Regions from separate parts of the Geodermatophilus normandii genome, predicted to be linked through region 2. Evidence: riboswitches for the same ligand, from Rfam matches in the RefSeq annotation. Region 2 holds a riboswitch; the other holds the start of a gene.
The links. A riboswitch is a leader RNA that binds a small molecule or an ion and turns the genes downstream of it on or off. The one in region 2 is predicted to bind S-adenosylmethionine.
Positions count from the first base shown of each region.

Region 1: linked by a shared signal. The riboswitch ahead of thrC (threonine synthase) and the one ahead of JD79_RS07565 (bifunctional o-acetylhomoserine/o-acetylserine sulfhydrylase) in region 2 are both predicted to bind S-adenosylmethionine.

Region 1 is NZ_QGTX01000001.1:636,768-652,344, forward strand. It holds gene JD79_RS03230 (glucose-6-phosphate dehydrogenase) at 137-1,531, shown strand; gene JD79_RS03235 (phospholipid scramblase-related protein) at 1,722-2,543, opposite strand; gene JD79_RS03240 (ArgE/DapE family deacylase) at 2,591-3,862, shown strand; gene JD79_RS03245 (HD domain-containing protein) at 3,859-4,482, shown strand; gene JD79_RS03250 (DUF4031 domain-containing protein) at 4,454-4,729, opposite strand; gene JD79_RS03255 (Gfo/Idh/MocA family protein) at 4,843-5,841, shown strand; gene JD79_RS03260 (DUF72 domain-containing protein) at 5,842-6,627, opposite strand; gene groL (chaperonin GroEL) at 6,819-8,447, opposite strand; gene JD79_RS03270 (hypothetical protein) at 8,666-8,848, opposite strand; gene JD79_RS03275 (cold-shock protein) at 8,965-9,165, opposite strand; gene thrC (threonine synthase) at 9,387-10,688, opposite strand; SAM riboswitch class I at 10,701-10,824, opposite strand; gene JD79_RS03285 (HAD family hydrolase) at 10,886-11,713, shown strand; gene JD79_RS03290 (ABC transporter permease) at 11,703-12,575, opposite strand; gene JD79_RS23340 (ATP-binding cassette domain-containing protein) at 12,572-13,924, opposite strand; gene JD79_RS23345 (alpha/beta hydrolase) at 13,846-15,546, opposite strand.
Region 2 is NZ_QGTX01000001.1:1,528,642-1,544,218, reverse strand. It holds gene JD79_RS07600 (hypothetical protein) at 1-263, shown strand, start outside; gene JD79_RS07595 (thioesterase family protein) at 307-1,089, shown strand; gene JD79_RS07590 (mechanosensitive ion channel family protein) at 1,181-2,077, shown strand; gene JD79_RS07585 (Rv3103c transmembrane domain-containing protein) at 2,074-2,604, shown strand; gene JD79_RS07580 (carboxyl transferase domain-containing protein) at 2,673-4,253, shown strand; gene JD79_RS07575 (acetyl/propionyl/methylcrotonyl-CoA carboxylase subunit alpha) at 4,327-6,300, shown strand; gene JD79_RS07570 (MmcQ/YjbR family DNA-binding protein) at 6,324-6,716, shown strand; SAM riboswitch class IV at 6,794-6,909, shown strand; gene JD79_RS07565 (bifunctional o-acetylhomoserine/o-acetylserine sulfhydrylase) at 6,954-8,246, shown strand; gene metX (homoserine O-acetyltransferase MetX) at 8,248-9,327, shown strand; gene JD79_RS07555 (threonine aldolase family protein) at 9,411-10,481, shown strand; gene JD79_RS07550 (gamma carbonic anhydrase family protein) at 10,541-11,119, opposite strand; gene JD79_RS07545 (hypothetical protein) at 11,178-11,492, opposite strand; gene JD79_RS07540 (YdeI/OmpD-associated family protein) at 11,576-12,154, shown strand; gene JD79_RS23600 (C40 family peptidase) at 12,151-12,444, opposite strand; gene JD79_RS07535 (hypothetical protein) at 12,399-13,178, opposite strand; gene JD79_RS07530 (hypothetical protein) at 13,366-13,815, opposite strand; gene JD79_RS07525 (hypothetical protein) at 13,895-14,197, opposite strand; gene JD79_RS07520 (metallopeptidase TldD-related protein) at 14,422-15,577, opposite strand, start outside.

The DNA of each region.
Region 1 (15,577 bases), 890 kb from region 2:
CGGTCGTGCTGAGGCCGGGCCCCGGGCATCGGCCGTCCGCCCAGTCCCGGCCGCACCCCGGAACCTGAGGCCCCTCAGGGACACCTCACGCGCGCTGCGCGCTTGCCGATCACCGGGCCGGGGAAGGGGCCGGGGTATGGCCGACCTGCCCCCGACCGTCTTCGTCCTCTTCGGCGCCACCGGCGACCTCGCCGCGCGCATGGTCCTGCCAGCCTTCGACGTCCTGCACCGCCGTGGGCTGCTGCCCGACGAGTGGCGCCTGGTCGGCAGCGGGCGCGGCGACCGCTCCGACGACGACTTCCGCGACCTGGTCCGCGACGCCCTGGCCGAGCACGGCGACGGCGAGCCGGCCGACGGCCTGCCCGAGCGGCTGCGCTTCGCCGGCGGCGGGTTCGCCCCCGACGACCCCGGGCAGCTGGCCGACGCCGTGGCGGCCGCCCGCGAGGAGCTCGGGGAGGACGCCCAGCTCGTGCACTACCTCGCCGTCCCGCCGGGCGCCTTCGAGGGGATCACCCGGGCGCTGGACGCGCACGGCCTGGCCAAGGGCGCCCGCGTCGTCTTCGAGAAGCCCTACGGCACCTCCCCCGACGGCTTCCGCGAGCTCGACGAGCTGGTGCACTCGGTGCTCGACGAGGACCAGGTCTTCCGCATCGACCACTTCCTCGGCAAGGAGGGCACGCAGGACCTGCACGTGCTGCGGTTCGCCAACGGCCTGTTCGAGTCGGTGTGGAGCCGCGAGCACGTGGCGCAGGTGCAGGTCGACGTCCCCGAGACCCTCGACGTCGCCGACCGTGCCGAGTTCTACGACGCCACCGGGGCCACCCTCGACATGCTGGTCACCCACCTGTTCCAGGTGGCCGCCGAGGTCGCGATGGAGCCGCCGGTGTCCCTCACGCCCGGCGACCTGCAGGAGGCGCGCGAGGCGGTGCTCGCGGCGTTCCGGCCGCTGGCCCCCGAGGACGTCGTCCTCGGGCAGTTCACCGGCTACCGCGACCTCGACGACGTCGCCGACGACAGCACGACCGACACCTTCGTGGCCGCGCGGCTGTGGGTCGACACCGACCGGTGGCGCGGCGTGCCGTTCCTGCTGCGGACCGGCAAGCGGATGGCCGACAGCCAGCAGCGGGTCACGCTGGTGATGCGCCGTCCCGAGGGCCCGGTCGGCACGCTGCCAGGCGGGGGCAACACCGTCTCGCTGTCGCTGTCGGGTGCCGGCGCGCTCGACCTCGGGCTGGTGGCCAAGCGCCCGGGCCCGGGCCTGGAGCTCGCGGTCGCCGGGACCTCGCTGGACCTGGCCGCCGTCCCGGGCGGGGACCCGCTGCCGCCCTACGCCTCGCTGCTGCTCGACGTGCTGACCGGCGACCGGTCGCTGTTCACCACCAGCGCGGGTCTCGAGCACGCCTGGCGGGCCGTGCGGCCGGTGCTCGAGGACCGTCCGGAGGTGCGCCCCTACGAGCCCGGCTCGTGGGGCCCGGAGGAGGCGACGGCGCTGGCCGACCCGTGCGGCTGGGCCGTGGGGTCGGGCGGCTGAGAGGAGGGTCCGGACCGGGCGCTGGTCGCCTCGCGGCGAGAAGCACGACGCGGCTCCAGACCCCCGACCGAGGTCGGAGCGGTGTTCCGCGAAGGCGGTATCCAATTGGCACCCGGGGACACAGATCGCCCGGTCCGGACACCACCGACGGTACCCCGGTCCCGGCGCACACACACCGGGACACCGACTCCTATCCGAGGCCGCGCGCGTCCTGCTTGAGCGCCGTGTCGACGGTCAGCGCCGAGGCCAGCACCAGGCTCGCCAGCGGCTCGGGCAGCCGCGCGTGAACCCGGACGACGTAGCGGTCGGCCGTGGTGAACAGCGTCCGCGCCAGGCCCTCCCACGTCTTGGTGATCCGGGCGACCTCGGTGCCGAGGGAGTCGGTGACCGAGAAGTCCCAGGCCCGCCAGTTCTCCGCCTGGATCGCGCCGGCCGGCTGCCCGTCGACGACGAGGTCGAAGCGGATCCGGCCGAAGACGGTGGCCTGGACGATCTCCCCCACCGGCGCCCCCTCGGGCGTCTCGACGACGACCCGTGACCTGACCAGCTTGGCCGGGCGGGTGAGCACGAGGACCGGCCCGTAGGCGTCGCGCACCTCGAGGCGGTGGGTGAGGTACTGGTCGAGGCTGCTGACGAACCGGACGACCTTCTTGGCCGTCGACTGCCCCACCTCGACGACCGCGCCGACCTGCACCCCGTTCGCGTCGAGGACGGCGTACTCGTTGGTGAGCTCGACGAGCTTGGTCCTCTGGTCGACCAGCAGGACGGGCTGGTCGTGCAGGACCGAGCGCCGCGGGGTGGCGCCGTACCGCTGGGCGCCGTGCTGCTGCCGGCTCCCGTACTGCTGGTGGCTCCCGTGGTGCTGCTGGACCGGCCGGGCCTGCGCGGGGACGGGCTGCGGGGCGGGCGGCTGCCGCACGTGCTCGGTCCAGGTCCGGCCGTCCCACCAGCGCGAACCGCCGCCGCCGGCGGGGTCGGGGTACCAGCCGGGCGGCGGGGAGGGCTGCGTCACGGCGGCGACGGTAACCGCTGCCGCCGGGCGTGCCAGACTCCCGAGCCGTGCCCGACCCGACCTCCGCCGAGGCCGCCGTCCTCGACGCCGTGGACGAGGCCGCCGCGGTCGGCCTGCTGTGCCGGCTGGTCGCCGTCCCCTCCGTGGGCGGCACCGCGGCCGAGAGCGAGGTGCAGGCCCTGGTCGCCGGCGAGCTCGACGCGCTGGGCTGCGACGTCGACCGCTGGGCCATCGACCTCGAGGCCGCCGCCACGGCACCGGACGCGCCCGGTCAGGAGGTCGCGCGCGAGGAGGCGTGGGGCGTCGTCGGCACGCTGCCCGGCGCCGATGACGGCGACCCCGCGCTGGTGCTCTGCGGGCACACCGACGTCGTCCCTCCCGGCGACCGCGCCTCGTGGGCCGGCGACCCGTTCACCCCTCGGCTCGACGGCGGCGCCGTGCACGGCCGCGGCACCTGCGACATGAAGGGCGGGCTGGTCTCGGCGCTCGCCGCGCTGGCCGCCGTGCGCGCCGCGGGGGTGCGCCTGCGCCGGCCGGTGGCGCTGCACGCCGTCGTCGGTGAGGAGGACGGCGGGCTCGGCGCCTGGGCGACCCTGGCCCGCGGGCACCGCGGCGACGCCTGCGTCATCCCCGAGCCCACCGCCGGCGCCGTCGTCACCGCGGCCGCGGGCGCGCTCACCTTCCGGCTCGAGGTGACCGGCGCGGCCGCGCACGCCGCGATGCGCGACCGCGGGGTGAGCGCCGTCGAGCTGTTCGCCGACCTCCACGCGGACCTGCGCGCGTTCGAGGCCGAGCGGCAGCGCGACGCCGACCCCCGCTTCGCCGGCGAGCGGTACCCGTTCGGGCTGTCGATCGGCACGGTGCGCGCCGGCGACTGGGCGTCGACCGTGCCCGACCGGCTGGTGGCCGAGGGCCGCTACGGCGTGCGGCTGGGCGAGCCGGTCGAGGTGGCCCGCGCGGCGTTCGAGGCCCGGGTCGCCGCGTCCTGCGCCGCGCACCCGTGGCTGGCCGCGCACCCGGTGCGGGTCACCTGGACCGGCGGCGCCTTCGCCAGCGGCCAGCTGCCGCCGGCGCACGGGCTGCTCGGCCAGGTGCGCGACGCCGTCGTCGACGCGGGCGGGCCGCCCCCGCCGGAACGCGCCGTCCCCGCCGGCACCGACCTGCGCCTCTACGCCGCCGCCGGCATCCCGGCGCTGCACCTGGGCCCGGGCGACCTGCACCTGGCGCACGGCCCGGCCGAGCGGGTGCCGGTGGCCGAGGTGACCGCCGTGGCCCGCGCGCTGGCGCTGCTGGTCCTGCGCCGCTGCGGGGTCGCGTGACCGGCGTCGGCTTCGAGGCCTTCGCCGCGCTGACCGGCGACTCCCCCACCGCGCGCACCGAGTGGGCGGCCGTCGTCGCCGCGTGGAGCGAGCCGCACCGCCGCTACCACGACCTGCACCACCTGGCCGCCGTCCTCGGGCTGGTCGGCGAGCTCGGCGGGGCCGCCCCCGACCCGGACGCCGTCGCGCTGGCCGCCTGGTACCACGACGTCGTCTACGACCCGCGCCGCGGCGACAACGAGCAGGTCAGCGCCGAGCGGGCGCAGGCGGGGCTCACCGGCCTGGTGCCGCCCGCGCGGGTGGAGGAGGTGGCCCGGCTGGTGCTGCTGACCGCCGGGCACGACGCCGCCCCGGACGACGGGAACGGCGCCGTCCTCTGCGACGCCGACCTCGCGGTGCTGGCCGGGCCGCCGGAGGCCTACGCCGCCTACGCCTCCGCCGTCCGCGAGGAGTACCGGCACCTGTCCGACGAGGTGTTCACCGCGGGCCGGATCGCCGTCCTCGAGTCGCTGCTGGCGCTGCCCGCCCTCTACCGGCTGCCCGCGACGGCGGGCTGGGAGCCGCGGGCACGAGCCAACCTGGCCGCCGAGCTCACCCTGCTGCGCGGTCGCCCTTCCTGAGCCGCAGGCCCGCCGCCACCAGCCGGGCCAGCAGCTCCCGGGCCCCGACCGGCTGCGCGCCGGCGGCCACGGCGACGTCGTAGAGGTCCTCGGGGACGTCGTAGTGGTCGCCCTGGAACGCCCGGCGCGGGATGCCCAGCTCGGCGGCGACGAAGGCGTGCAGCTCCTCGTAGGAGACGTCGCTGACCAGGTGCGACCAGCGCCGCCCCCGCCACGGCCACACGGGACTGTCGATCAGGACGGCCACGGGCACCTCCTCGCTGCGCTCGTCGAGCCCGCGGCCGCGGCGCTCCGCCCCTGCGTGGCCCCGCGAGCTCGGCCACGGGGTGCAGTCTGCCCGGGACCACTAGCGTCGTCGCCGTGAGCAGGGAGATCCGCTGGGGCATCGTCGGGCCGGGCCGCATCGCGCAGAGCGTGATCGGCGACTTCGCGCACGTCGAGGGGGCCCGGCCGGTGGCGGTGGCGTCGCGCTCGGCCGACCGGGCCCGGGCCTTCGCCCAGCAGCACGGGCTCGAGCGGGCGTACGGCTCCTACGCGGAGGTCCTCGCCGATCCCGACGTCGACGTCCTCTACCTCGCGACGCCGCACCCCCAGCACCACGCGGTCGCGCTGGCCGCCATCGAGGCGGGCAAGGCGCTGCTGGTGGAGAAGGCGTTCACCGCGACGACGGCCGGGGCGCAGGAGGTGGTGACGGCGGCCCGCGAGGCCGGCGTCTTCGTCATGGAGGCGATGTGGACGCGCTTCCAGCCCGCCGTCGTCGCGCTGCGCGACCTCGTCGCCGACGGCGCGATCGGCGAGGTGCGGTCGGTGCAGGCCGACCTCGGCGTCGACCGCGTCTACGACCCCGACGACCGGCTGTTCGCCCTCGAGCTCGGCGGCGGCGCACTCCTCGACCTCGGCGTCTACGTCGTCTCCTTCGCCCAGATGCTGCTCGGCACGCCCGACACGGTGACCGCCGCCGGCTCGACCTACCCCACCGGCGCCGACGCCGAGGCGGCCGTGCTGCTCGGCTGGGAGGACGGCCGCTCGGCGACGCTGACGACGTCGCTGCGCTACCCGACGCCCGGCCAGGCGCGGGTGTTCGGCACGGGCGGGTGGATCGACGTCCTCCCCCGCTTCCACCACCCGGCCACCATCGTGCTGCACCGCAGCGGCGCCGAGCCCGAGGAGATCACCCGCCCGGCGGCCGGGGTGGGCTACTCGCACGAGCTCGCCGAGGTCACCCGCTGCCTGCAGGAGGGCCGCACGGAGAGCGCGGTCATGCCGCTGGCCGACACCCTCGCCGTCCAGGACGTCCTCGGGCAGGCGGCCGCGCAGCTCGGCGTGCACCACCGGGAGGACCCGCACGTCCTCGGCTGATCAGGCCGCCGCCCAGGCCGCACCGGTCGCCTCCTCCGGCGTGGGCACCCGGGTGGGCGTGCGGCCGGCCCGCCGCACCGCGCCGGCCAGGGCGACGGCGTCGACCACCGCCGCACCGCCGGGGTCGTTGTTGAGGTAGACGAACACGTCCTCGTCGTCGGCGTACGCGGCCGCCATCCGCTGCGCCCACTCCTCCAGCGCGGCCGGCGGGTAGCCCCAGCCCTCGGCGCCGGTGTGCAGCCGCAGGTAACCCCAGCCGGTGGTGCGCCACAGCGGCGTCACCGGCCGCTCGGCGCGGTCGGCCCAGCACAGCGCGGCGCCGTAGCGCTCGAGCAGCGCCCGCACCTCGTCGGTCTCCCAGGTCGCGTGCCGCGGCTCGACGGCCACCCGCAGGCCCGGCGGGAAGCAGGCGAGGCAGTCGCGCAGCAGCCCGGCGTCGGCCTTGAGCGTGGGCGGCAGCTGCAGCAGGACGACGTCGAGCCGGTCGCCGAGCCCCTCCGCGTGCTGCACCAGCCGGGCCACCGGCTCCTCGGGCTCGCGCAACCGCTTGACGTGGGTGAGGAACCGGCTGGCCTTGACCGCCCAGCGGTAGTCGGGCGGAGTCCGCTCCCGCCACGCGGCGAAGGTGTCCCGCTCGGGGAGCCGGTAGAAGGCGGCGTTGCTCTCGACGGTGGCGAAGTGCTGCGCGTGGTGCTCCAGCCACAGCCGCTGGGGCATGCGCTGGGGGTAGAAGCGGCCGCGCCAGTCGCGGTACTGCCACCCCGACGTCCCGATCACCACGGCCACGCCAGCGGCCTACCCTGCGCCGTCGGGGCCGACGCCCGCCGAGATCGGCGGTCTCGTACGCCTGCGGAGCCGTACGCGTACGAGACCGCCGATCTCGGCACGGACACCGCCCGCGAACGCCGACAGGGGCGGCCCCGCGGATGCGGGACCGCCCCTGCCGGGCAGTGCGTGGTGCTACGGGGTGGCGGGACTCAGAAGTCCATGCCGCCCATGCCGCCGTCGCCACCGGGCATGGCCGGGGCGGCCTTCTCCGGCTTGTCGGCGATGACGGCCTCGGTGGTGAGGAAGAGCGCCGCGATGGAGGCGGCGTTCTGCAGCGCCGAGCGGGTGACCTTGGCCGGGTCGATGATGCCGGCCGCGACCAGGTCCACGTACTCGCCGGAGGCGGCGTTGAGACCGAAGCCCACCTCGGAGTTGCGGACCTTCTCCGCCACGACGCCGCCCTCGAGGCCGGCGTTGACGGCGATCTGCTTCAGCGGCGCCTCGAGCGCGACGCGCACGATGTTGGCACCGGTCGCCTCGTCACCCTCGAGCTCGAGCTTGTCGAACGCGACGGCGGTGGCCTGCGCGAGGGCGACGCCACCACCGGCGACGATGCCCTCCTCGACGGCGGCCTTGGCGTTGCGCACCGCGTCCTCGATGCGGTGCTTGCGCTCCTTGAGCTCGACCTCGGTCGCGGCGCCGGCCTTGATGACGGCGACGCCACCGGCCAGCTTGGCCAGGCGCTCCTGCAGCTTCTCGCGGTCGTAGTCGGAGTCCGACTTCTCGATCTCGGCGCGGATCTGGTTCACCCGGCCGGAGATCTGGTCGCTGTCGCCGGCGCCCTCGACGATCGTCGTCTCGTCCTTGGTGACGACGACCTTGCGGGCGCGGCCCAGCAGGGAGACGTCGGCGGTGTCGAGCTTGAGGCCGACCTCCTCGCTGATGACCTGGCCACCGGTGAGGATGGCGATGTCGGTCAGCATGGCCTTGCGGCGGTCCCCGAAGCCGGGGGCCTTGACGGCCAGCGACTTGAAGGTGCCGCGGATCTTGTTCACGACCAGGGTCGCCAGGGCCTCGCCCTCGACGTCCTCGGCGATGATGGCCAGCGGCTTGCCCGACTGCATGACCTTCTCCAGCAGCGGGAGCAGGTCCTTGACCGAGCTGATCTTCGAGTTGACGACGAGCACGTACGGGTCGTCGAGGACGGCCTCCATGCGCTCGGCGTCGGTGACGAAGTAGGGCGAGATGTAGCCCTTGTCGAAGCGCATGCCCTCGGTGAGCTCGAGCTCGAGGCCGAAGGTGTTGCTCTCCTCGACGGTGATGACGCCTTCCTTGCCGACCTTGTCCATCGCCTCGGCGATGAGCTCGCCGATGGCCGGGTCGGCGGCGGAGATCGACGCGGTGGCGGCGATCTGCTCCTTGGTCTCGACGTCCTTGGCGGTCGAGAGGAGGTACTCGGTGACCGAGGCGACGGCCTTCTCGATGCCCTTCTTCAGGGCCATCGGGTTGGCGCCGGCGGCGACGTTGCGCAGGCCCTCGCGCACGAGCGCCTGGGCCAGCACGGTGGCGGTGGTGGTGCCGTCACCCGCGACGTCGTCGGTCTTCTTCGCGACCTCCTTGACCAGCTCGGCGCCGATCTTCTCCCAGGGGTCCTCGAGCTCGATCTCCTTGGCGATGCTCACACCGTCGTTGGTGATGGTGGGAGCGCCCCACTTCTTCTCGAGGACGACGTTGCGGCCCTTGGGGCCGAGCGTCACCTTGACGGCGTCGGCGAGGGTGTTCATGCCCCGCTCGAGGCCGCGGCGCGCCTCTTCCTCGAAGGCGATCATCTTGGCCATGTGGTGATGTCCTCCATGCATGGATCGCTGCACGGCCGGGACCGGCGCCCGCGACGGACGACACCGGCGCGGCGGGCTCCCTTGTGGCCCGCGCTCCAGTGCCTCACCGTTCCGACCTGGTTGGCACTCGGCACTGTCGAGTGCCAGTCCGAAGTCTGGCACTCGCCCCTGCCGAGTGCAAGAACGGGGGGTGGCGCGGGGGTGTTCCCCGCCCGGGGTCAGTCCGCCGGGCGGACCGGCTCCCAGCTGCCCGTCGCCGGGTCGAGGCGCTCGACGAGGAGCTGACCGCCCGGCCGCGAGAGCCAGAGCCGGGTGTGCCCGTCGTCGTACTTCAGGTCCCCGGCAGGCCCCCGAGCCAGCGTGGGTGCGTCCTCCAGGGGGGTGATGCTCCAGCGCGGCACCGGTGCTCCTCTCGTCACGGCCTGGCACGACCGAGGCCCGGCCCCGTCGGGGGACCGGGCCTCGGTGCGGAGGAACGGAGACTCGGGCGCTCGGCCCGATGCCCGCCTTCGCGAGCTCAGGCGACGCGGACGCCGTCGGCCTGCGGGCCCTTCTCGCCCTGGACGACCTCGAAGACGACCCGCTGGCCCTCGTCGAGGCTCTTGTAGCCGTCCATCTGGATGGCCGAGTAGTGGACGAAGACGTCCTGGCCGCCGTCGACGGCGATGAAGCCGAAGCCCTTCTCGGCGTTGAACCACTTCACGGTGCCCTGTGCCACGTGTGCTCCCACGGTGCGTGCGTGCGGACGGCCCCCGTGATCCGGGGACCGGGGTACAGCTCTTCCGCCCGTCGGACACGTGCGTGGAACTGACGACCGCGCGAGAACGTACAGCAGGGACGCCGCCGTGGGGAGATCCTCGCCACACGACTCGGGGACGACGGGCCGAGGATGTCACCCGCCGGATCGACGTCCCGACCCCACGCCCCCGCGCCGGGGTCTCAGCCGATGAGGCCGGCCTCCCGGACCGACCGCAGCGACGGCTCCACCCGGTGGGTCGGGCCGACGACCGGCTCGAGCGGGTCGAGGGTCTTGAGGCCCTCGCCGGTGTTGAGGACGACCGTCTCCTTCGTGGGGTCCAGCCGGCCGTCCTCGACGAGCTGCCGCAGCACGGCCACCGTCACCCCGCCGGCGGTCTCGGCGAAGACGCCGGTGGTGCGGGCGAGGTCGCGGATGCCCTGCACGATGGCCTCGTCGCCGACCCGGCCGACGGCGCCGCCGGTGCGGCGGATGGCGTCCAGCGCGTAGGGGCCGTCGGCGGGGTTGCCGATGTTGAGCGACTTGGCGATGCCGGTCGGCTTGACCGGCCTGACGACGTCCCAGCCGTTGTCGAAGGCGGTGGCGATGGGGTCGCAGCCGGCCGACTGGGCGCCGAACACCCGCCACTCCGTGTCCTCGACCATCCCGGCGGCGGCCAGCTCACGCCACGCCTTGTCCACCTTGGTGAGCAGCGAGCCCGACGCCATGGGGATGACCACCTGGGCCGGGATCCGCCAGCCGAGCTGCTCGGCGATCTCGTAGCCCATCGTCTTGGAGCCCTCGGCGTAGTAGGGCCGCACGTTCTGGTTGACGAAGGCGGTGTCCTCGAACTCGTCGGTCTCGGCGAGCTCGCTGGTCAGCCGGTTGACGTCGTCGTAGGAGCCGTCGACGGCGACCAGCGTCTGGCCGTAGACCGCCGACTGCACGACCTTGCCCGGCTCGAGGTCGGCCGGGATGAAGACGAAGGACGGGATGCCGACGCGAGCGGCGTGCGCGGCGACGGAGTTGGCCAGGTTGCCGGTGGAGGCCGCGGCGATCTTGCGGTAGCCCAGCCCCCTGGCCGCGGTGGCGGCGAGGCTGACCACGCGGTCCTTGAACGAGTGCGTGGGGTTGGCCGAGTCGTCCTTGACCCACAGGCCGCCGGTGATGCCGAGCTCGGCGGCCAGCCGGTCGGCGCGCACCAGCGGCGTCATGCCCGGGTCGAGGGAGACGCGGTCGGCGGGGTCCTGGCCCACCGGCAGCAGCGCGGCGTAGCGCCAGATGTTCTGCGGGCCTGCCTCGATCTGCTCGCGGGTGACCGCGCGCATGCGCTCGGGGTCGTAGTCGACCTCCAGCGGGCCGAAGCACTGCGCGCAGGCGTGCTCGGCGATCAGGCCGAAGGTGGCGCCGCAGTTGCGACAGACGAGGCCGCGGGCGGGGCTCGGCGGAACGGGGCCGCCGGCGGACGAGTCGGCCTGCAGAGAACCGGGAGCGGTCAGGGTCATGCGACGACTACCTCCTCATCTTCCCCGCGTCGGGCCGTCGAGCCGCGCGGGACGGAATTGGCACCTCTCGCCGCTCGCGCGAGCGCGGTTGCCGGGGCTTCACCGGGCCGTGTCCCTCTGCCCCTCTGGATGAGTGGAACGGGCCCGACTCTACCCGGCTGCCCGGGCCGCCCCGGGCTCCGGCCATGCTGGCGCCCGTGGCAGCGCGCATCGTCTACACCGACCTCGACGGCACGATGGTCGGCCCGCGGGGGTCGTTCTGGCACACCGCCGACGGCTCCCCCACCGCCGAGCCGGCCGCGGCCCTGCTCGAGCTGCACACCGCGGGCGTCGCCCTGGTGATCGTCAGCGGGCGCACGGCCGACCAGGTCACCGAGGCGGGCCGGATCTTCGCCGCCGACGGCGCGATCGCCGAGCTCGGCTCGCTGGTGACGTGGAAGGGCGGCCGGGCGCGGCACGGGCTGACCGGCGAGCTGCCGGCCGAGTACACCGGGCGCACGCCGATGGACGTGATGGCCGAGCTGGGCGTCGTCGAGGCGCTGACCGCCGCCAACGCCGGCCGGCTGGAGTGGCACGCGCCGTGGCACACCACCCACTCCGGCGACGCGCTGCTGCGCGGCTTCGTCGACCCGCTCGCCGTCGACGCGTGGCTGGCGGAGCGCGGCCTGGGCTGGCTGACGCTCAAGGACAACGGCGCGATCCCCGCCTCGGCCCGGCTGGACCTGGCACCGGAGGGGCAGCTGGCGCGGGTCTACCACCTCATGCCGCGCGGCATCACCAAGGGCGCGGCGATCGCCTGGGACCTCGAGCGGCGCGGCCTCGACCCCGCCGACGCCGTCGCGATCGGCGACAGCGCCAGCGACCTGGAGATGGCACCCGCCGTCGGCCGGCTGTGGATCACCGCCAACGGCGCCGAGGTCGAGGGCATGGCCGGGCTGCTGGCCGCCGTCCCCAACGTGTCGGTGACCGACGAGCCGATGGGCGTCGGCTGGGCCCAGGCCGTGCGCGCGAGCCTCAGGACGTGACGTCGCGCCGGGCGAAGTGGCGGAAGCCCAGCGCGGTGAAGACCGCGGCGTAGACCAGCGACTGGACGACGCCGCGGAACAGGTCGGAGGAGTCGACCGGCGTCTGCAGCAGGTCGGTCCAGGCGAACTCCTCCGCGGTGGGGAACCAGTCGCGCAGGGACCCCAGCTGCTCGACCTGGTCCAGGATCGCGAAGACGACCATCGAGAAGACGGCGCCGCCCACGGCGGCCAGCGGCGCGTCGGTGACCGTGGACAGCCAGAACGCCAGCGTGCCGACGACGAGCAGGTGGACGGCGAGGTAGCCGAGCATCCCCGCGAGCCGCAGCAGCCCCTCGCCCTGCGAGAGCGTGACCCCGATCGGCGTCCGGATGTCGTCGAAGCCGAAGGCGATGCCGCCGGCCACCACCGCCACGACGGCGAGGGTGAGCAGCGCGCCGACCGACTGGACCAGCGCCGCGAGCCACTTCTGCCGCAGCAGCCGCATCCGGGGCACCGGCGTCGCCAGCGTGTAGCGCAGCGAGCCCCACGCCGCCTCGCTGGCCACGGTGTCGCCGAAGAACAGCGCGTAGACCACGACGAGGAAGAACGTCGTCGTCGCGAACAGGACGAACAGGGTGAAGTTCAGTCCGCTGGCGGTGGCGACGTCGACCAGGTTGATCCGGCTGTTGGTCTGTGCCTCCTCGCTCGCGCCCAGCTGCAGGGCGGCGATGAGGATCAGCGGCAGGGCGACCATCGCGGCGAAGACGCCGATCGTGCGGCGCCGTTTGAACTGCCGGCGCAGCTCGACCGACAGGCGCAGCGTGCGCTCGGGTCGGTACCCGGCGACGGCGCCGGTCGGCTGGACGTGTCCGGTAGCGGTCACGACTCCCCCACCAGGGCCAGGAACGCGTCCTCCAGGCGGCGGCGCGGTGTGAACTGGTCGACGGCGATCCCCGCGGCCACCAGCGCCTGCAGCGCCTCGGCGCGCGAGGTCCGCGCGCCGAGGTCGGCGACCAGCCCGTCGTCGGTGTGCTCGACGGTGACGCCGGGCAGCCCGGTCAGCACGGCCGCCGCGCGGTCGGTGTCGGCGGCGGTGGCTCCGGGGGCCAGGCCGACCAGCACCGCACCCCCGGCGCCCACGATCTCGTCGACCGTCCCCTGCGCGATCTTCTGCCCCCGGGCCATGACGACGACGTGGCTGCAGGTCTGCTCGATCTCGCTGAGCAGGTGGCTGGAGACGATGACCGTGCGGCCGGTGGCGGCGTAGGACCGCAGCACCTCGCGCATGGCGTGGATCTGCGGCGGGTCGAGCCCGTTGGTCGGCTCGTCGAGGACCAGCAGGTCGGGCAGGCCGAGCATGGCCTGGGCGATCGCCACCCGCTGGCGCATGCCCTGGCTGTAGCGGCGCACCGGGCGGTCGAGGGCGGCACCGAGGCCGGCGACCTCGATCGCCTCCTCCATGTGCGCGTCCTCGGCCGGGCGGCCGGTCGCGGCCCAGTACAGGCGCAGGTTGTCGCGGCCGGACAGGTGCGGCTGCAGGCCCGTGCCCTCGACGAACGAGCCCAGCCGGGAGAGCACCGGTGCGCCGGGCCGGACCTCGTGGCCGAACACGGTGATCCGCCCGGAGTTCGGCTCGATGAGGCCCATGAGCATCCGCAGGGAGGTCGTCTTGCCCGCCCCGTTGGGGCCGAGCAGGCCGAGCACCTGGCCGCGGCGGACCTCGAAGGACAGGTCGCGGACGGCGACGAAGCCGTCCTTGTAGGCCTTGGTGATGCCCTCGAAGCGCAGCGGCACGTCCTCGCCGTCGGGCTCGACGGCCGAGGTGACGCGGCGCCGGCGGCGGCCCCACAGCACCGCCGCGAGCCAGCCGAGCAGGCCGAGGACGACGACGGCGCCGAGCAGCCACCACCAGCGGGACGTGCCGCCGGTGGCCTGGGTCTGCCCCTCGACGGTGGGCACCGCCAGCGCGGTGCCCCCGTCGCCGGACCCGGCCAGGGCCACGGAGTAGACGGTCGCCTCCGCGGGCAGCGCGAAGGACTGGTCGGTCGAGGAGACGACGACGCGCATCGTGTGGCCGGCCTCGAAGCGGTGCACGATCGCCGGCAGCGTGACCGCGACCTCGGTGGGCGCGGCCGGGTCCGCCGACAAGCCGGTCAGCGACAGCGGGGCGACCAGGCCGCCGGGCAGCGTCCGCGCGCCGTCGGGGCCGACGTCGTAGAGCTTGGCGAACAGCGTGGCGCTGCCCGAGGGCGAGGCGACGGCGAGCGGGACGGTGGGGCCCCGACCACCTCGACGGCGGCGTCGAGCGGCTCGCTGGAGAAGGCGGCGAACTGGCCGGGGATCTCCACGGTGCTGCCACCGAGCGCCGAGGCCAGCGCGCCGAGGCCCGGGACGGTGGTGATCGCGGCCGGGGTGCCGCCGGCGGGGGTGACCACCGGCTGGACCCGGCCGGCCAGTGCCACGCTCTCCCGCTGCACCGGCCGGTCGCCGTCGAGGCCGGGGTAGGCGTCGGCGAGCACGCTCTGGGTGCCGCCCTGCACGCTGCCCAGCCCGCTGCCCAGACCCGTGGGCGCGGGGTACTCGAAGCCGGTGCCGGGGTCCTCGCCGCGGGCGGCGTCGTCCTCGTCGCGCAGGTGCCAGTCGAACCAGCCGGCGACCAGGTCGCGCAGCTCGGCGGTCTCCCGCTCGGAGGCCTGCGAGTCGTGGCCCCCGGCGTACCAGACGACCTTGACGTCGGTGCCGTTCGCGGCGATGCCGCGGGCGTTGGCGTCGGCCTGGCCGAGGCCGAACAGCGAGTCCTCGGTGCCCTGGACGAGCAGGGTGGGGGCGGTGATCCGGTCGAGCACCGCCGCCGGGCTGCTGCGGTCGAGCACCGCGGCCACCTCGGGCGTGAGCGTGCCGGAGGCCGCGGCGGACTGGTAGGCGGCGCAGATGTCGGCGCGGAACCGGCCGCAGGTCAGGGCCTGCTCGACCGTGGCCGGGTCCACCGACGCGGGGTCGACGGGCAGGGCGGGCGCGGCGTTCCCGGACGCGGGGGCCGCCCCGCCGGAGCCGCTGGCGGAACCGCTGCCGGGACCGCTGCCGGGATCGTCGCCGTCCTCGCCGTCCTCGGCCTCCGCCGCTCCCCCGCCGCCGCCGAGCGCGTCGAGCAGGCCGCCGGTCGGCACGGAGCCGACGCCGAAGAACAGCCCCGCCCACAGCCGCTTGTAGACGCCGCTGTCGGCGTCCTGCGGCGTCGCGGCGGGCGTGGCGTCGTCGGCGGTGCCGGTCTGGGAGGGGAAGAGCGCGGCGGTCAGCGAGTTCCAGGTGATCTGCGGCGCGATCGCGTCGACCCGGTCGTCGTAGGCGGCGGCCAGCAGCGACAGCGCCCCGCCGTAGGAGGCGCCGGCCACGCCCACGCGCGGGTCGCCGTCGTCGTCGAGGAGGACGTCGTCGCGCTCGGCCAGCACGTCGAGCAGCGTGGAGAGGTCGGCGACCTCGTACCGCGGGTCGTCCAGGCCGATCTGGCCGGTGCTCGACCCGAAGCCGCGCGCGGAGTACGTGAGGACGACGAAGCCGCGGCCGGCCAGGTCCCGCGCGTCGTCGGCGACCGACTGCTTGCTGCCGCCGAAGCCGTGCGCCAGCACCACCGCCGGCGCGGGGTCGTCGGCCGTGGCCGAGGCGGGGAGGTAGAGCGTGGTGTCGAGCTCGACGGCGTCGGCACCGGAGCCGGAGGGGACCCGTGCCTCCTCGGTGCCCACGTCCTCGGCCGCGCCGGCCGTCGCCGGGACGGCACCGACGAGGGTGCCGGTGAACAGGAGGGCGAGCAGGGCGCCGAGCGCCGCGCGGGCGCCGGAGCGCGGGCGAGGTGTCACGGGCCCGCGGACGGGACGCACGCTGCGGCCA
Region 2 (15,577 bases):
TGCCCGCCGAGCTCGGCGTCACGGCGGCCTACCTCGGGGCGCTGTGCGCGTTCCTGCTGGTGGCGGCGGCGGTCGTCTTCGTCGCGATCCCGGGCCCCGACACGGCGGGCACCCTGCTGCGCTCGACCGCCGTGGCCGGCGCGGTCCTCGTCGTGGGCGTCCTGGTCGCCCTGTCGGCGGAGGGACAGCCGCTGTGGTGGCTGACCGCGGCCGCAGGCGCGGTGTGGCTGACGTCGGCGCTGTGGCTGGCCCGGCGGGGCTGACCCCCGGGAGGGGCCGGATCCGGGCCGGGCGAGACTGCGGGGCGTGGACCTGCCCTCCGCCTGCTTCGTCCCGGACGGCGACGGCTACGTCGCGACCGCGCTGACCATCGGCCCCTGGGACCCGGGCCTCCAGCACGCCGGGCCGCCGGCCGCGCTGCTGGCCCGCGAGGTCGAGCGGGCCGGCGGGATCGCCGGCGGACAGACCGTGCGGCTGGCCTACGACGTCCTGGGGCCGGTGCCGGTCGGTCCGGTGCAGGTGGCGGCACGGGTGCTGCGCCCGGGCCGGCGCATCGAGCTGGTCGAGGCCACGCTCACCGCGGGCGGGCGCACGGCGATGCGGGTCACCGCCTGGCGGATGCGCACCCGGGACGCGTCCGACACCGCGACGCCGCCGCAGCCGGCCGCCGTCGGCCCGGAGGACGGGCGCCCCGCGGTGTTCGACGTCTTCCGCCAGGAGGTCGCCTACCACCGCGCGCTGGAGTGGCGCGAGGCGTCGGGCACGCTAACCGGCACCGGGCCGGCGGCGGCGTGGACCCGGCCGCTGTGCGCGCTGGTCGAGGGCGAGCCCATGACGCCGCTGCAGCACCTGCTGGTCATGACCGACGCGGCCAGCGGCATCTCCGCCGAGCTGTCGTGGGACCGGGCGACCTTCGCCAACGTCGACCTCGTCGTCGCGCTGTTCCGGCAGCCGGCCGGCGAGTGGCTGGGCATGGACGCGACCACGACGCTCGGGCCCACCGGCGTGGGGCAGTGCGCCGCCGACCTCCACGACGCCACCGGGCGGATCGGCCGCTCGGTGGCCTCGCTGTTCGTCGAGCCGCGGTGACCCGCGCCCCGAGCGGCAGGAATGGCCGTTTCTGCCGCTCCGGACCAGGGTGGACGGCGGGGACGAGGACACCGGGAGGACCGCAGCCGCCATGGCGCCACTGACCGCCCTGCTCGACTGGCTCGCCGGCCGCGGCCTGGAGATCGTGCTGATCGTCCTCGGCTCGGTGCTGCTCGCGCGGTTCATCAGCTGGGCCGGCGACCGCATCACCAGCCGCATCGACGCGCGCTCCACCGGCGGTGACGTGCTGGTGCGCTCGGAGGCCGCCAAGCACCGGCACTCGCTGACCCAGGTGCTCCGGTGGGCGCTGATCGTGCTGGTCTACGCGGTGGCGGTGTTCTACGTGCTCGACCGCCTCGGCGTCCCGGTCACCGGCCTGGTCGCGCCGGCCACCGTGCTCGGTGTCGGGCTCGGCTTCGGCGCGCAGCGCATCGTCGGCGACGTGCTGGCCGGGTTCTTCCTCATCACCGAGCGGCAGTACGGCTTCGGCGACGTCGTCTCGATCGCCGTGGTCGGCGGCGGGGACCCGGCGGAGGGGACCGTCGAGGACGTGACCTTGCGGATCACCCGGCTGCGCTCCGCCGACGGTGAGGTGGTCACCGTGCCGAACGGGCAGATCGTCAAGGTCGTCAACCTCTCGCGCGACTGGGCGCGCGCCGTCGTCGACGTGCCGGTGCCGACGTCGGCCGACGTCACCCGCGTGAACGGGATCCTCCGCGAGGTGGGCCGGCAGGCCTTCGCCGACGACGACCTGCGCCGCCTGCTGCTCGACGAGCCCAGCGTGATGGGCGTCGAGAGCATCGACCTCGACCAGGTGAACGTCCGCGTCGTGGCCCGGACGCTGCCCGGCCGGCAGTTCGAGGTCGGCCGCGACCTGCGCGCGCGCATCGTGCTCGCCTTCGCCCGCGCCGGCCTCAACCTCACCCCCGGTCCAGAGCCCGCCCCGGCGCCCGCACCGGCGCCCACCCGGCAGGGGGCGCAGCAGTGACCGTCCCGGGCGCCCCGCGCACCGAGCCCCCGGGCGGTGACCCCGCCGCCCGCGGGCGCTTCGGCCTGTCCACCCTCTTCCGGCGCACTCCCGGGCACGTCGGCCGGGCGCGGACGTCCACGCTGGTCCTGGCGGTGCTCTTCGTCGGCCTCGGCGTGCTCTACCTCTACGTGCGCCCGCCCGACCCGGCCGTCGACCCGGCCGGCGGGACCACGCAGGTGAGCACGCCCGCCCCCGCGCCGGCGACGACCGAGCCGCCGACGACCACCGAGCCGGTGCCGACGACGGCGGAGACGACTCCGGAGGAGACGACGCCGGCGCAGACGTCCGAGCCGACGACGACGCTGCCGACCACCACGACCGCACCGACGCCCCCGACCGGCTCGCGGACGACCGAGCCCGCGCAGACCGAGCCCGGCGAGACCACGCCGGGGGAGTCCACGCCGGGGGACACCGGGCCGACGACCGACGAGGCGCCGTCGACGAGCGACGTCCCCGCGCCGACGGGCGGCACCCCTCCGGGCTGACCGCGCGTGGACAGCCGATGTGAACCACGGTTAACGTCCGGGGCGGGATCCCCACACAGGAGGCACACATGGTGGTGGCCGCGCCGCAGCCGACGCGCGCCCGGCACGAGGACCTGGTCGCCGAGCTGCAGGAGCGGCTCCGGCAGCGGGCGCTCGGCGGGTCCGAGGCCTCGCGGGCCCGGCACGTCGAGCGGGGCAAGCTCCTCCCCCGCGACCGCGTCGCCCACCTGCTCGACCCCGGCAGCCCCTTCCTCGAGCTCTCGCCGCTGGCCGCCGAGGACATGTACGACGGCGACTCCCCCGGCGCCGGGATCATCACCGGGATCGGCCGCGTCGCCGGGCGCCCGTGCGTGCTCGTCGTCAACGACGCCACGGTCAAGGGCGGCACCTACTACCCGGTGACGGTGAAGAAGCACCTGCGCGCGCAGGAGGTGGCGCTGCAGAACCGGCTGCCGTGCGTCTACCTGGTCGACTCCGGCGGGGCGTTCCTGCCGATGCAGGACGAGGTCTTCCCCGACCGCGAGCACTTCGGGCGGATCTTCTTCAACCAGGCCACGATGAGCGCCCGCGGGATCCCGCAGGTCGCCGCCGTCCTCGGGTCCTGCACCGCCGGCGGCGCGTACGTGCCGGCCATGGCCGACGAGTCGGTGATCGTCCGCGAGCAGGGCACGATCTTCCTGGGCGGCCCGCCGCTGGTGAAGGCCGCGACCGGCGAGGTGGTCACCGCCGAGGACCTCGGCGGCGGCGACCTGCACAGCCGCGTCTCCGGCGTCACCGACCACCTCGCCGACGACGACGAGCACGCGCTGCAGATCGTGCGCCGCATCGTCGCGACGCTGGCCCCGCCCGCGCCGCCGGCCTGGGAGGTCGCCCCGCCGCGCGACGCCGTCCGCCCGCAGACCGACCTCTACGACCTCGTGCCGGTCGACCCGCGCACGCCCTACGACGTCCGCGACGTGATCACCACGCTCGTCGACGGCGGCGAGCACCAGGAGTTCAAGGCGCTCTACGGTCCGACGCTGGTGACCACGTTCGCCCGGCTGCACGGGCACCCGGTGGGCATCGTGGCCAACAACGGCGTGCTGTTCGGCGAGTCCGCGCTCAAGGGCGCCCACTTCGTCCAGCTCTGCGACCAGCGGCGGATCCCGCTGCTGTTCCTGCAGAACATCACCGGCTTCATGGTCGGGCGCGACTACGAGGCCGGCGGCATCGCCAAGCACGGCGCCAAGATGGTCACCGCCGTCGCCTGCGCCCGCGTGCCCAAGCTGACCGTCGTCATCGGCGGCTCCTACGGCGCCGGCAACTACTCGATGTGCGGCCGGGCCTACTCCCCCCGGTTCCTCTGGATGTGGCCCAACGCGCGGATCTCGGTGATGGGCGGCGAGCAGGCCGCCTCGGTGCTGGCCACCGTCCGCCGCGACGGCCTCGCCGCCCGTGGCACCGACTGGCCCGCGGAGGAGGAGGAGGCGTTCAAGGCGCCGGTCCGCGAGCAGTACGAGGCCCAGGGCAACCCCTACTACTCGACGGCGCGACTCTGGGACGACGGCGTCCTCGACCCCGCCGACACCCGCACCGTCCTCGGCCTGGCGCTGTCCGCGTGCGCGCAGGCCCCCCTCGACGACGTCGCCTACGGCGTCTTCCGGATGTGAGCCCGATGCCGAGGACGACGCACCTGCACGCACCGCTGGCCACTGGGGAACGGAACGAGTGCGGAGTCGAGCGATGAGCATCTTCGACACCGTCCTCGTCGCCAACCGGGGCGAGATCGCCGTCCGGGTGATCCGCACCCTGCGCCGCCTCGGCATCCGGTCGGTCGCCGTGTACAGCGACGCCGACGCCGGCGCGCCGCACGTCCGCGCCGCCGACGTCGCCTACCGGCTCGGGCCGGCCGCGGCCGCGGAGAGCTACCTGTCGGTGGAGCGCGTGGTCGAGGCGTGCCGGGCCACCGGCGCGCAGGCCGTGCACCCCGGCTACGGCTTCCTCTCGGAGAACCCGGCGCTGGCCGCCGCGCTGGCCGACGCCGGCGTCGTCTTCGTCGGCCCGCCGGCCGAGGCGATCCGGGTCATGGGCGACAAGATCACCGCGAAGAAGACGGTCGTCGCCTCGGGCGTGCCCGTCGTCCCGGGCATCGCCGAGCCCGGCCTGACCGACGACGACCTGGTCGCCGCCGCTCCCGGCATCGGCTTCCCCGTGCTGGTCAAGCCCTCGGCCGGCGGCGGCGGCAAGGGCATGCACGTGGTGGAGGACGCCACCGACCTGCCCGCGGTCCTCGCCGGCGCCCGCCGGGAGGCCCGCGCCGCGTTCGGCGACGACACGCTGTTCCTCGAGCGGTTCGTGCAGCGGCCGCGGCACGTCGAGGTGCAGGTGCTCGCCGACACGCACGGCGCCGTCGTCCACCTCGGCGAGCGCGAGTGCAGCCTGCAGCGGCGGCACCAGAAGGTGGTCGAGGAGGCGCCGTCCCCGCTGCTGGACGCCGTCACCCGCGCGCGGATCGGCGCCGCGGCCTGCGCCACCGCCCGCAGCGTCGGCTACACCGGCGCCGGCACCGTGGAGTTCATCGTGTCGGCCGACCGGCCCGACGAGTTCTTCTTCATGGAGATGAACACCCGGCTGCAGGTCGAGCACCCGGTCACCGAGGTCGTGACCGGCCTGGACCTGGTCGAGCAGCAGCTCCGGGTGGCGGCCGGGGAGCCCCTCGCCTTCGCGCAGGACGACGTCGCCCTGACCGGCTGGGCGGTCGAGGCGCGCGTCTACGCCGAGGACCCCGGCCGCGGCTTCCTGCCCACCGGCGGGCGGGTGCTGGCGCTGACCGAGCCCGCCGGCGCCCGGGTGGACAGCGGCATCGCGGCGGGCACCCTCGTCGGCTCGGACTACGACCCGATGCTGGCCAAGGTGGTGGCCGCGGGCCCCGACCGCGCCACCGCGCTGGCCGCGCTGGACCGCGCGCTGGCCGGGACCGCGGTGCTCGGCGTGACCACGAACGTCGGCTTCGTCCGCGCCCTGCTCGCCGAGCCCGAGGTGCGGGCAGGGCAGCTGGACACCGCGCTGCTCGACCGCTTCGCCGCCGGCTGGGCGCCACCGCCGGTGCCCGACAGCGCGCTGCTGGCCGCCGCCGCGTCCGTGTGGCTGGCCGCGTGGTCCGCCGCCGACCCGGCCGACCCGTGGAGCGCGCCCACCGGCTTCCGCGCCGGGTCCGGGCCCGCACCGTTCGTCGTCCGGCTGGAGGGCGGCGGGCAGCCGCGGACGGTCACGCTGACCGGCACCCCCGCGGCCGCGCACGCCACCCTCGACGGCGCCGACGCCGGCCCGCTGACCTGCGCGGCCGAGGACGGCGGCGTCGTGCTCGTGCGCGCCGGCGTCCGCTCCCGCTGCCCGGTGGCCGACGACGGCGAGACGCTGTTCGTGCACGCCGAGGGCGCGGACTGGCCGCTGCGGCGGGCCCGCCGGGTGGTGCTGCGCCCCGACGCGGCCGGCGCGCACGCCCCCGAGCTGACCAGCCCGATGCCCGGCACCGTGATCGCGGTCCCGGCGACCGCGGGGCAGGCGGTGAGCGCGGGCGACCCGGTCGTCGTCGTCGAGGCGATGAAGATGGAGCACACGCTGCGCGCCCCGGTCGACGGCGTCGTCGAGCTGCTGGTCACCGCGGGCGCCCAGGTGGCGCTCGACCAGGTGCTCGCCCGGCTCACCCCCGCCTGAGCACGGCGGACGAGGGCGAGCCGGTGGACGGCGCGGAGCTGCTCGAGCTGGCGATGCGGACCGCCGCCGGGCTCCCGGCGGTGACGCACGAGCACCCGTTCGGGCCGGAGTACGAGGTGTTCAAGGTCGTCGGCAAGGTGTTCCTGCTCGTGACCGAGGCGCCCGGCGAGGCGGTCGTGACGCTGAAGTGCGAGCCCGAGCACGGCACGGCGCTGCAGCAGCGGTACGCCGAGGTCGTCCCCGGCCGCTACCTGGACAAGCGGCACTGGTCGAGCATCCGTGCCGGGGGCGCGGTGACGCGGGAGCTCGTCGACGAGCTGGTGCGCAACTCCTACGAGCTGGTGGTGGCGGGCCTGCCCCGGGCCCGGCGCCCGACCGGTGCGCGGCCGTCCTCCGGCGGCCCGGGGGAGGGCTGAGCCCGGCCGGGAGAGCCCCTCCGGCGTACCCGCCCCCCGCCCGACCTCGGGGGACCGCTCCGCTAGGGTCTGCGCAGGCTCACGAGAGGCAGCGTCAAGTACCTGGCTGGCTGCCCGGCAACCTCTCTCCGTCCGAGGTGCTCCCAGGGGAAGAGCCGGCCGCGTGGCGCCCGCCGCACGGCAAGACGGAGCCCTCCGTGCGCCGCGGGGTCTCCGCGAGCGAGAGGAGACGGCGCCGTGACCGACCCGCAGAGCTGGAGCTTCGAGACCCGGCAGATCCACGCCGGGACCAGCCCCGACCCGACCACCGGGGCCCGTGCCCTGCCGATCTACGCCACCACCAGCTACCAGTTCCGCGACACCCAGCACGCCGCCGACCTGTTCGCGCTGGCCGAGCTGGGCAACATCTACACGCGGATCATGAACCCGACGCAGGACGCGCTCGAGCAGCGCGTGGCCTCGCTCGAGGGCGGCGTCGCGGCGCTGGCCGTGGCCAGCGGCCAGGCCGCCGAGACCCTGGCGATCCTCAACGTCGCCGAGGCCGGCAGCCACGTCGTCGCCTCGGCCTCCCTGTACGGCGGCACCTACAACCTGCTGCACCACTCGCTGCCCAAGCTCGGCGTCGAGGTCTCCTTCGTCGAGGACCCCGACGACCCGGAGAACTGGCAGTCGCTGGTCCGTGAGAACACCAAGGCCTTCTACGCCGAGTCGATCGGCAACCCCAAGGGCGACGTCCTCGACATCTCGGCGGTGTCGGAGGTCGCGCACCGCAACGGCGTCCCGCTGATCGTCGACAACACCATCGCCACGCCCTACCTCGTGCGCCCGCTGGAGCACGGCGCCGACGTCGTCGTCCACTCGGCCACGAAGTACCTCGGCGGCCACGGCACCGCGATCGCCGGCCTGATCGTCGACGGCGGCAACTTCGACTGGACCGGCGGGAGGTTCCCCGGCTTCACCACGCCGGACCCGACCTACCACGGCGTCGTCTACGCCGACCTCGGAGCGCCGGCGTTCGCGCTCAAGGCCCGCGTGCAGCTGCTGCGCGACCTCGGGCCGGCGATCAGCCCGTTCAACGCGTGGCTGATCGTGCAGGGCATCGAGACGCTGTCGCTGCGCATGGAGCGGCACGTGGCCAACGCCCAGCGGGTGGCGGAGTTCCTCGAGGCGCACGACGAGGTGGAGTCGGTGCACTACGCCGGCCTGCCGTCCTCGCCGTGGCACGCCGCCCAGCAGCGCTACGCCCCGCGCGGTGCCGGGGCCGTCCTCGCCTTCGAGATCCGCGGCGGCGTCGAGGCCGGCAAGCGCTTCGTCGAGGCCCTGGAGCTGCACAGCCACGTGGCCAACATCGGCGACGTGCGCAGCCTGGTCATCCACCCGGCGTCGACGACGCACTCGCAGCTGACCCCCGAGGAGCAGCGGACGACCGGGGTCACCCCCGGCCTGGTGCGCCTGGCCGCCGGGCTCGAGGGGATCGAGGACATCCTCGCCGACCTCGAGGCCGGCTTCCGCGCCGCCAAGGGCGCCTGACGTGGGCGGGGTGGGGGGCGCGCCGTCCTCCGCCCCGCCGCGCACCGGCGGGTGGCGCGACGGTGACCCCGCCGGGGACCGGCTCCTCCTCGACCTGGACGGACCGGTCCGGCTCGAGCGCGGCGGGGTGCTGCCCGGCGTCCGGGTGGCCTACGAGACCTGGGGCACGCTCGCCCCGGACGGCGGCAACGCGGTGCTGGTCGAGCACGCGCTGACCGGCGACAGCCACGTCACCGGTCCCGCGGGCCCCGGGCACCCGACGCCGGGCTGGTGGGCGTCGCTGGTCGGCCCGGGCGCGGCGCTGGACACCGACCGGTTCTTCGTCGTGTGCGCCAACGTGCTCGGCGGCTGCCAGGGGACGACCGGCCCGTCGTCGACCGCGCCGGACGGCCGGCCGTGGGGGACGCGCTTCCCCGAGGTGACCGTGGCCGACCAGGTGCTGGTCGAGGCGGCGCTGGCCGACACCCTCGGCGTGCGCCGCTGGGCCGCCGTCGTGGGCGGGTCGATGGGCGGCATGCGGGCGCTGGAGTGGGCGGTGGCGCTGCCCGACCGGGTGGCCGGGCTGTTCTTCCTGGCCTCGGGCGCGGCGGCCACGGCCGACCAGATCGGCACGCAGACCACCCAGCAGGCCGCGATCCGCGCCGACCCGGTGGCCGGGCTCGGCATCGCCCGGCGGATCGCGCACCTGACCTACCGCAGCGCCCTGGAGCTGGAGGAGCGCTTCGGCTCGACCGTGCAGGACGACGGCCGGTTCGCCGTCGCCTCCTACCTCGACCACCACGCCGACAAGCTCGCCCGCCGCTTCGACGCCGGCAGCTACGTGCTGCTCACCGAGGCGATGAACACCTGGGACGTCGGCCGCGGCCGCGGCGGGATCGAGGCGGCGCTGGCGCGGGTGACGGCGCGGGCGGTGGTGGCCGGCGTCGACTCCGACCGGCTGTACCCGCTGGCGCTGCAGCAGCGGGTGGCCGACGCGCTCGGCGTGCCGCTGCGGGTGGTGTCCTCGCCGTACGGGCACGACGGCTTCCTCATCGAGGCCGACGCCGTCGGCGCCCTCCTCCGCGAGCTGCTCGACACGTGAGTTCCCCCGCCGAGATCGCCGATCTCGCACGGTTGCGGGGGTCCGGGCGTGCGAGATCACGGGATCTCGACAGACTGGCCCCCGTGAGCGACCCCGACCTCGACGCCCTGCGGCAGGCCTGCGACCGCGCGCTGACCGGCCACGGCCCCCAGCGGGCCGCCGACCTGCTGGCCACCATCCCGCCGGACACCGAGCTCGACCGCTACGGCGCGGGCGGCGTCGTCGCCGAGCTGGAGGCGGAGGTCGCGCGGGTCCTGGACAAGCCAGCCGCCGTCTACCTGCCCAGCGGCACCATGGCCCAGCAGGCGGTGCTGCGCGTGCACGCCGGCCGCAGCCGCCGGCGGACCGTGGTCGGGCACCCCGAGTGCCACCTGTTCCGGCACGAGGGCAGCGCGCTGGCGCGGCTGCAGGGCCTGGTCGAGCGCCCGGTGGGCGACCGGCACCGGATGCTGCTGCGCGCCGACCTCGACGACGTGGCCGAGACGCCGGCGGCGCTGGTGGTGGAGCTCCCGCAGCGCGACCTCGGCGGGCCGCTGCCGCCCTTCGACGACGTCGTGGAGCAGACCGCGTGGGCGCACGACCACGGCACCGTCGCGCACCTCGACGGCGCCCGGCTGTGGGAGGCCGCGGCCGGGTACGAGCTCCCGCCGTCCGACGTCGCGGCGCCCTTCGACACCGTCTACGTCAGCTTCTACAAGGGCATCGGGGCGCTGGCCGGGTGCGCCGTGGCCGGGCCGGCCGACGTCGTCGCCGAGGTCCGGGAGTGGCGCGGGCGCATGGGCGGCACCCTGTTCGGCCTGTGGCCCGGCGCGGCCTCGGCGCTGACCTGCCTGCGCCGCCGGCTGCCCCTGTTCCCCGCCTACCTCGAGCGCGCGCGGGAGATCGCCGACACCCTGCGCGACCTGCCCGGGGTGCGCGTCGTCCCCGATCCGCCGGCGACGCCGATGCTGCACCTGCTGCTGTCGACGACGCCGGACGCCTTCCGCGCCGCCGCCCGCGCCCTCGCCGAGGAGGGCCTGTGGACCTGGGCGCAGGCCGGGATCACCGGCGACCCCACCGTGGTCCGCGTGGAGCTGCCGGTGGGCGACGCGACGCTGGCGCTGTCCCTGGAGGAGGCCCGCACCGCCGTCGCCCGCCTCGCCGGCGCGGTGTGACGGCCTCGCCCCGGGGTCCCGCCGCGACCCTGCGAGTGGCGGAGGCGGCCGGGTCTTCCTCAGTCGGCGGCGTCTCCGGGGACGTGGCCGGCCGAGGGCAGCGGGCGGCGCACCACCGGCCGGACCTTCCGCGCCTGGTCCAGCCGCTCGGTGTAGCTCGCCGCGTTGAGCCGGATGTGGGTGAGGTCGTCCTCGGTGGCCTGCCGGAGCACCCGCGCCGGGACGCCGGCCACGAGTGATCCCGGCGGCACGACCGTGCCCTGCGTGACGACAGCGCCCGCGGCCACGATCGAGCCCGACCCGATGTGGGCGCCGTTCATCACCACGCTGCCCATGCCGACCAGGACGTCGTCGTCGACGCGGGCGCCGTGCAGCACGACGCGGTGCCCCACGCTCACCCCGCGACCGACGACGAGAGGGAAGCCGGGATCGGAGTGCAGGGTGCAGCCGTCCTGGATGTTCGACTCGGGCCCGATCTCGATGACCTCGCCGTCGGCCCGGGCGACCGCGCCGTACCAGATGCTCGAGCGGGGCCCCATGGTCACCGCGCCCACCACCACGGCCGTCGGCGCGACGAAGGCGTCGTCGTGGATGGCCGGGGCACCGAAGGGCAGTTCCGCGATGTAGTTGTCAGCCACCTCCCCACCCCAGCACAGGTGACCCCCGCACGGCGCGCGGGACGCCGCGGGGTGTGTCTCAGGGGGTCCGGACGCTCCAGCGGGCGCGGAACTCCTCCGGGCCCACCGACCCGAGCTCGTCGCGCACCGACCGGAGCAGGTGCCCGGGCGCGGTGGGGTCCTCGCTCGGCACGCGCAGGACCTCCGCGCCGTCGTCGCGGCGGCGCACCACCACGTCGTGCACCGTCGGCCCGGGGACCAGGCCCTGCGCCAGCTCCGCGGCGAAGGCACCGGCGACCCGGACCCAGTGCAGCAGCCGCCCGCCCGGACGCGGCTCCAGGCCGGCCACGTAGACCTCGCTGGCCGACCGCTCCACCCGCTCTCCGGCGTCCACCCCGCCAGGGTGGCGCACCGGGCGGGGTCTGGTCACGCGCCCGGCCTGGACGCCCGGGCGGGAGCGCGGCCAGGATCCCCGGCGTGACGCTGCCTGCCGACCTCCCCGTCCTCGCCTTCGCCGACCAGGCCGCCTTCGAGGAGTGGCTCGAGGCCGAGCACGCCACCGCGCCCGGCTGCTACGTGAAGCTGGCCAAGAAGGGCGCCGGCGTGCCGTCGCTGACGCGGGACGAGATGGTCGAGTCGCTGCTGTGCTTCGGCTGGATCGACGGCCGCAGCAACTCCGTCGACGGGTCCTGGTGGCTCACCCGGGTGACCCCGCGGCGGCCGCGCAGCGTGTGGTCGGCCAAGAACGTCGGCATCGTCGAGGAGCTCACCGCCGCCGGCCGGATGCGCCCGGCGGGCCTCGCGCAGGTGGAGGCGGCGCGGGCCGACGGCCGCTGGGACCGCGCCTACGCGGGCCCCGCCACCATCACCGTGCCCGACGACCTCGCCGCCGCGCTGGCCGCCGATCCCGCGGCGCAGGCGGCCTTCGCGGGGCTCGACGGCACCAACCGCTACGCCGTCCTCTGGCGGGTGCACACGGCGGCGAACCCGGCCACCCGGGCCAGGCGGATCGCCGCGCTGGTCGGCATGCTGGCCGAGGGCCGCACGCCGCACTAGGCGACGCGGACGGCGCCCCGGTACCCGGCCTGGTCGACGCTGGTCACGGCCACCGGCTGGCCGAACGTGCGCGCGTGCACCATCTTGCCGTCGCCGATGTAGATGCCGACGTGGCTGACCGGCGAGTAGAAGTAGACGATGTCGCCCGGCATCAGGTCCGCGCGCGACACCGGCGTCCCCAGCTGCGACTGCGCCCTGCTCGAGTGCGGCAGCGCGATGCCGGCGGCGGCGTAGGCGTAGGAGGTCAGGCCCGAGCAGTCGAAGCCGTCCGGCCCCGAGGCGCCCCACACGTAGGGGTCGCCGAGCTGTCCGAGCGCCGTCTGCACGGCGATGGCGGCGGCCGGGCCGGGAGCCGCGGCGGCGGCGACCGCGGCCGAGGGGCCTCGAGGACGGGACCGGCCAGCGCAGTGGTGACCCGGGCCTGCTCGGCCGCCGTCAGCCGCTCGAAGTCGGCCTCGTACCGCTCGGCCTGCTCCTGCACCTGGACCTGCTGCTCGTGGAGGGCGCCGAGGGCGGCGTCGGCCTGCGCGGCCGCGGCGTCGGCGTCGGCGCGGGCCTGCTCGGCGCGCGCCTGCGCGGCGGAGACCTCGGTGAGGACGCCGTCGGTGTGGTCGGCGAGGAGGTCGAGCAGGGTCATCTGCGCGACCAGGTCGTCGGCGGACTCGCTGCCCAGGAAGGCGGCGACCCGGGACTGCGTGCTGCCGGTGTAGCCGTTCTGCGCGATGCCGCGGATGACCGGGGCGTACTGCGCCAGCAGGGCCTCGGCGGCGTCGGCGGCCGCGTCGGCGTCGGCGGCGGCCTGCTGCTGCGCGGCGACGGCGAGCTCGGCCTGGTGCACCTGCTCGTCGAGCGCGGTGAGCTGCTGGGCGGTCTGCTCGACCAGCTCCGCGGCCTCCGCGGCGGTCGCCGGCGGGTCCGCCGGCGCCGCACCGGCGGGAACGGGGGTCAGCAGGACGGCGGTGAGGCCGGCCGCCGCCACGACGGCACCCGACCAGCGGCGTCCCGACGTCCGGTTGCGCAGCACGATCGCCCTCCCCCTGCCGCCCGACGGCGACGTCCCTGGTCGTCCGTACGGACCGTAGGGAGGTCGTCACCGAAGGGTGAGGGCGGCGCGCGGACGTCCGTGACCCGTGGGGTCCCACGCGTCCCGTTCGTCCCGGCGACCCCACGCGTCCCGACGCGGGGCCGGTCCTGTCGGTGCCGGGGTCGGGTCAGTAGCGGCCGCGGCGGTCGGGGGCGAGGGGGACCAGCGCGTCGGCCACCGCGCCGGTGACGAAGGAGTAGAGCGCCTTGCCCGCGACGTCGACGACCTGGTCCTGGCGGGACCAGGTCCACGGCGGGGCGCCGACGCCGGTGGCGTTCTCGAGGGTCTGGTCGGTGGCCAGCCGCACGGAGGTGTGCCAGGCCGAGGCGCGCCAGCCGCGCAGGCCGCTGGCGCTCCAGATGCCGCGCAGCGCGCCGACGGTGGCACCGGTGCCCCAGTGCATGAGGTGGTTGCGCACGAACGGGCGCTCGGACCCCGGCGGCCGGCGCCGCGTGGCCAGCGCGGTCAGCGTGCGGGCCGGCACGTAGGAGTCCGGCCGGCCGGTCACCTGCTGCTCGACCTTCTCGGCCAGTGTCATCGCCGCGGTGCCGGCGAGTCCCGCCAGTGCACCGCGCATCGCCGCTCGTCCCAGCATGGAGCGCCCGTACCCCGCCTTCCGCCCGCGAAAGGCGGGGCGGGGACGCGGCCCGGGGCCGTCAGCCGGCGAGGGGCTCCTCGGCGTCGAGGCCCGACACCATCTCCAGGTCGCGCAGCACGGCGGACAGCTCGTCGGCGGTCCACGGCTCGCAGCAGTCGCAGCCGTCCTCGGAGAAGCAGCGCAGGCCCAGCGTGCCGCCGGCCTGGTCCTCGTCGATGGCGAGGTGACCGCCCATCGGCGAGCGGTGGCAGGAGCACGCGGAGGCGCACAGCCCGACGCCCCACCCCGAGACGACGACCGTCCGGCCGTCGTCCCAGATCTGGCCGACCTGGAAGACGGAGGGCTTCTGCGTGCGGGTCATGGCCGGCTCCCCTCGACGCCCCCGTCCGTGGGGGGCCTGCTGCGGTTGGCCGGAAAAGTAATCCGAAAACCGTGTCCGGGGGCAGATGCCGTGCGGTACCGGCCTCCGTTTCGACCCCGGAGCAACAGGCGCCCCACGCGGAACGCCGGGGGCGGCTCCCTCCGGGGCGCCGGGGTCACCCCGGGAGCACGCCCGCGAGGAGCCGACAGCGCTCCGGAGGCCCCTCAGCTGGCCGGGGACACCGAGCTCATGTTGAAGTCGGGCACGCGGACCGGCGGCATCGCGGCGCGGGTGAACCAGTCGTTCCACTCGCGGGGCAGCGTCCGCTCGGTGCGGCCGACCTGGCCGATCCGCCCCAGCAGGTCCACCGGCGACTCGTTCCACCGGAAGTTGTTCACCGCGCCGGTCACCTCGCCGCCCTCCACGAGGAAGACGCCGTCGCGGGTCAGGCCGGTGAGCAGCAGCGTCTGCGGATCGACCTCGCGGATGTACCAGAGCGTGGTCAGCAGCAGCCCGCGGTCGGTCGCGGCCACCATCTCGTCCTGCGTGGCGGTCGCCGTCGGGTCCTCGAGCAGCAGGTTGTCGACGGCGGCCACCGCGGGCGCCGTCGTCTTCAGCGCCCAGGCCCGCGGCCGGACCAGGTTGGTGAGCACGCCGCCGGAGATCCAGTCGACGGCGGGCGTGGCCATCCCGTTGTCGAACACGCTGGCCGAGCCCGACGAACTGCCCACCACCTGGAACGGCGCCGTCTCCAGCCCGGGCGCTGCGGGGTCGCTGCGCAGCGTCAGCGGCAGCTCGGCCAGCCGGTCACCGATGCGGTTGCCGCCGCCCTTGCGGGCGTAGACGTTGCGGCCCTCGTCGGCGTCGCGGGCCTCCATCGTCCAGTACGCGTAGATCATCAGGTCGCTCACCGCCGACGGCGGCAGCAGCGTCTCGTAGCGGCCGGCCGGCAGGTCGACGCGCCGCTGCGACCACCCGAGCTTGCGCTCGACGTCGGCGGCGAGGTCGGCCACCGAGACGTCGCGGAAGTCGCGGGTGCCGACGCCGGCCCACACCGACCGCGAGTAGTCGGTGCTCTTCCCGTTGAGCTCCACGCGGCCGCCGGGCTGGTCGGTGCGCAGCCGCAGGCCGGTCGAGGTGCCGAGGTACGTCGTCGTCAGCGAGTGCTCGGCGTAGCCGAACAGCAGGTCGCCGCGGTCGCGGGCGGCGCCGAAGGCCTCGCCCAGGGCCGGCGCGAAGTCGGTGAACACCTCGATCGAGGTCTCGGCCGGGTCGGCGTCCCAGTCCCCCGCGCCCGGCGGCGCCTCGGTCACCAGCGGGACGGCGTCCTCGGCCGGGCCGGCGTCGCGGGCGGCCTGCTCGCTGGCCGCGACCAGCGCG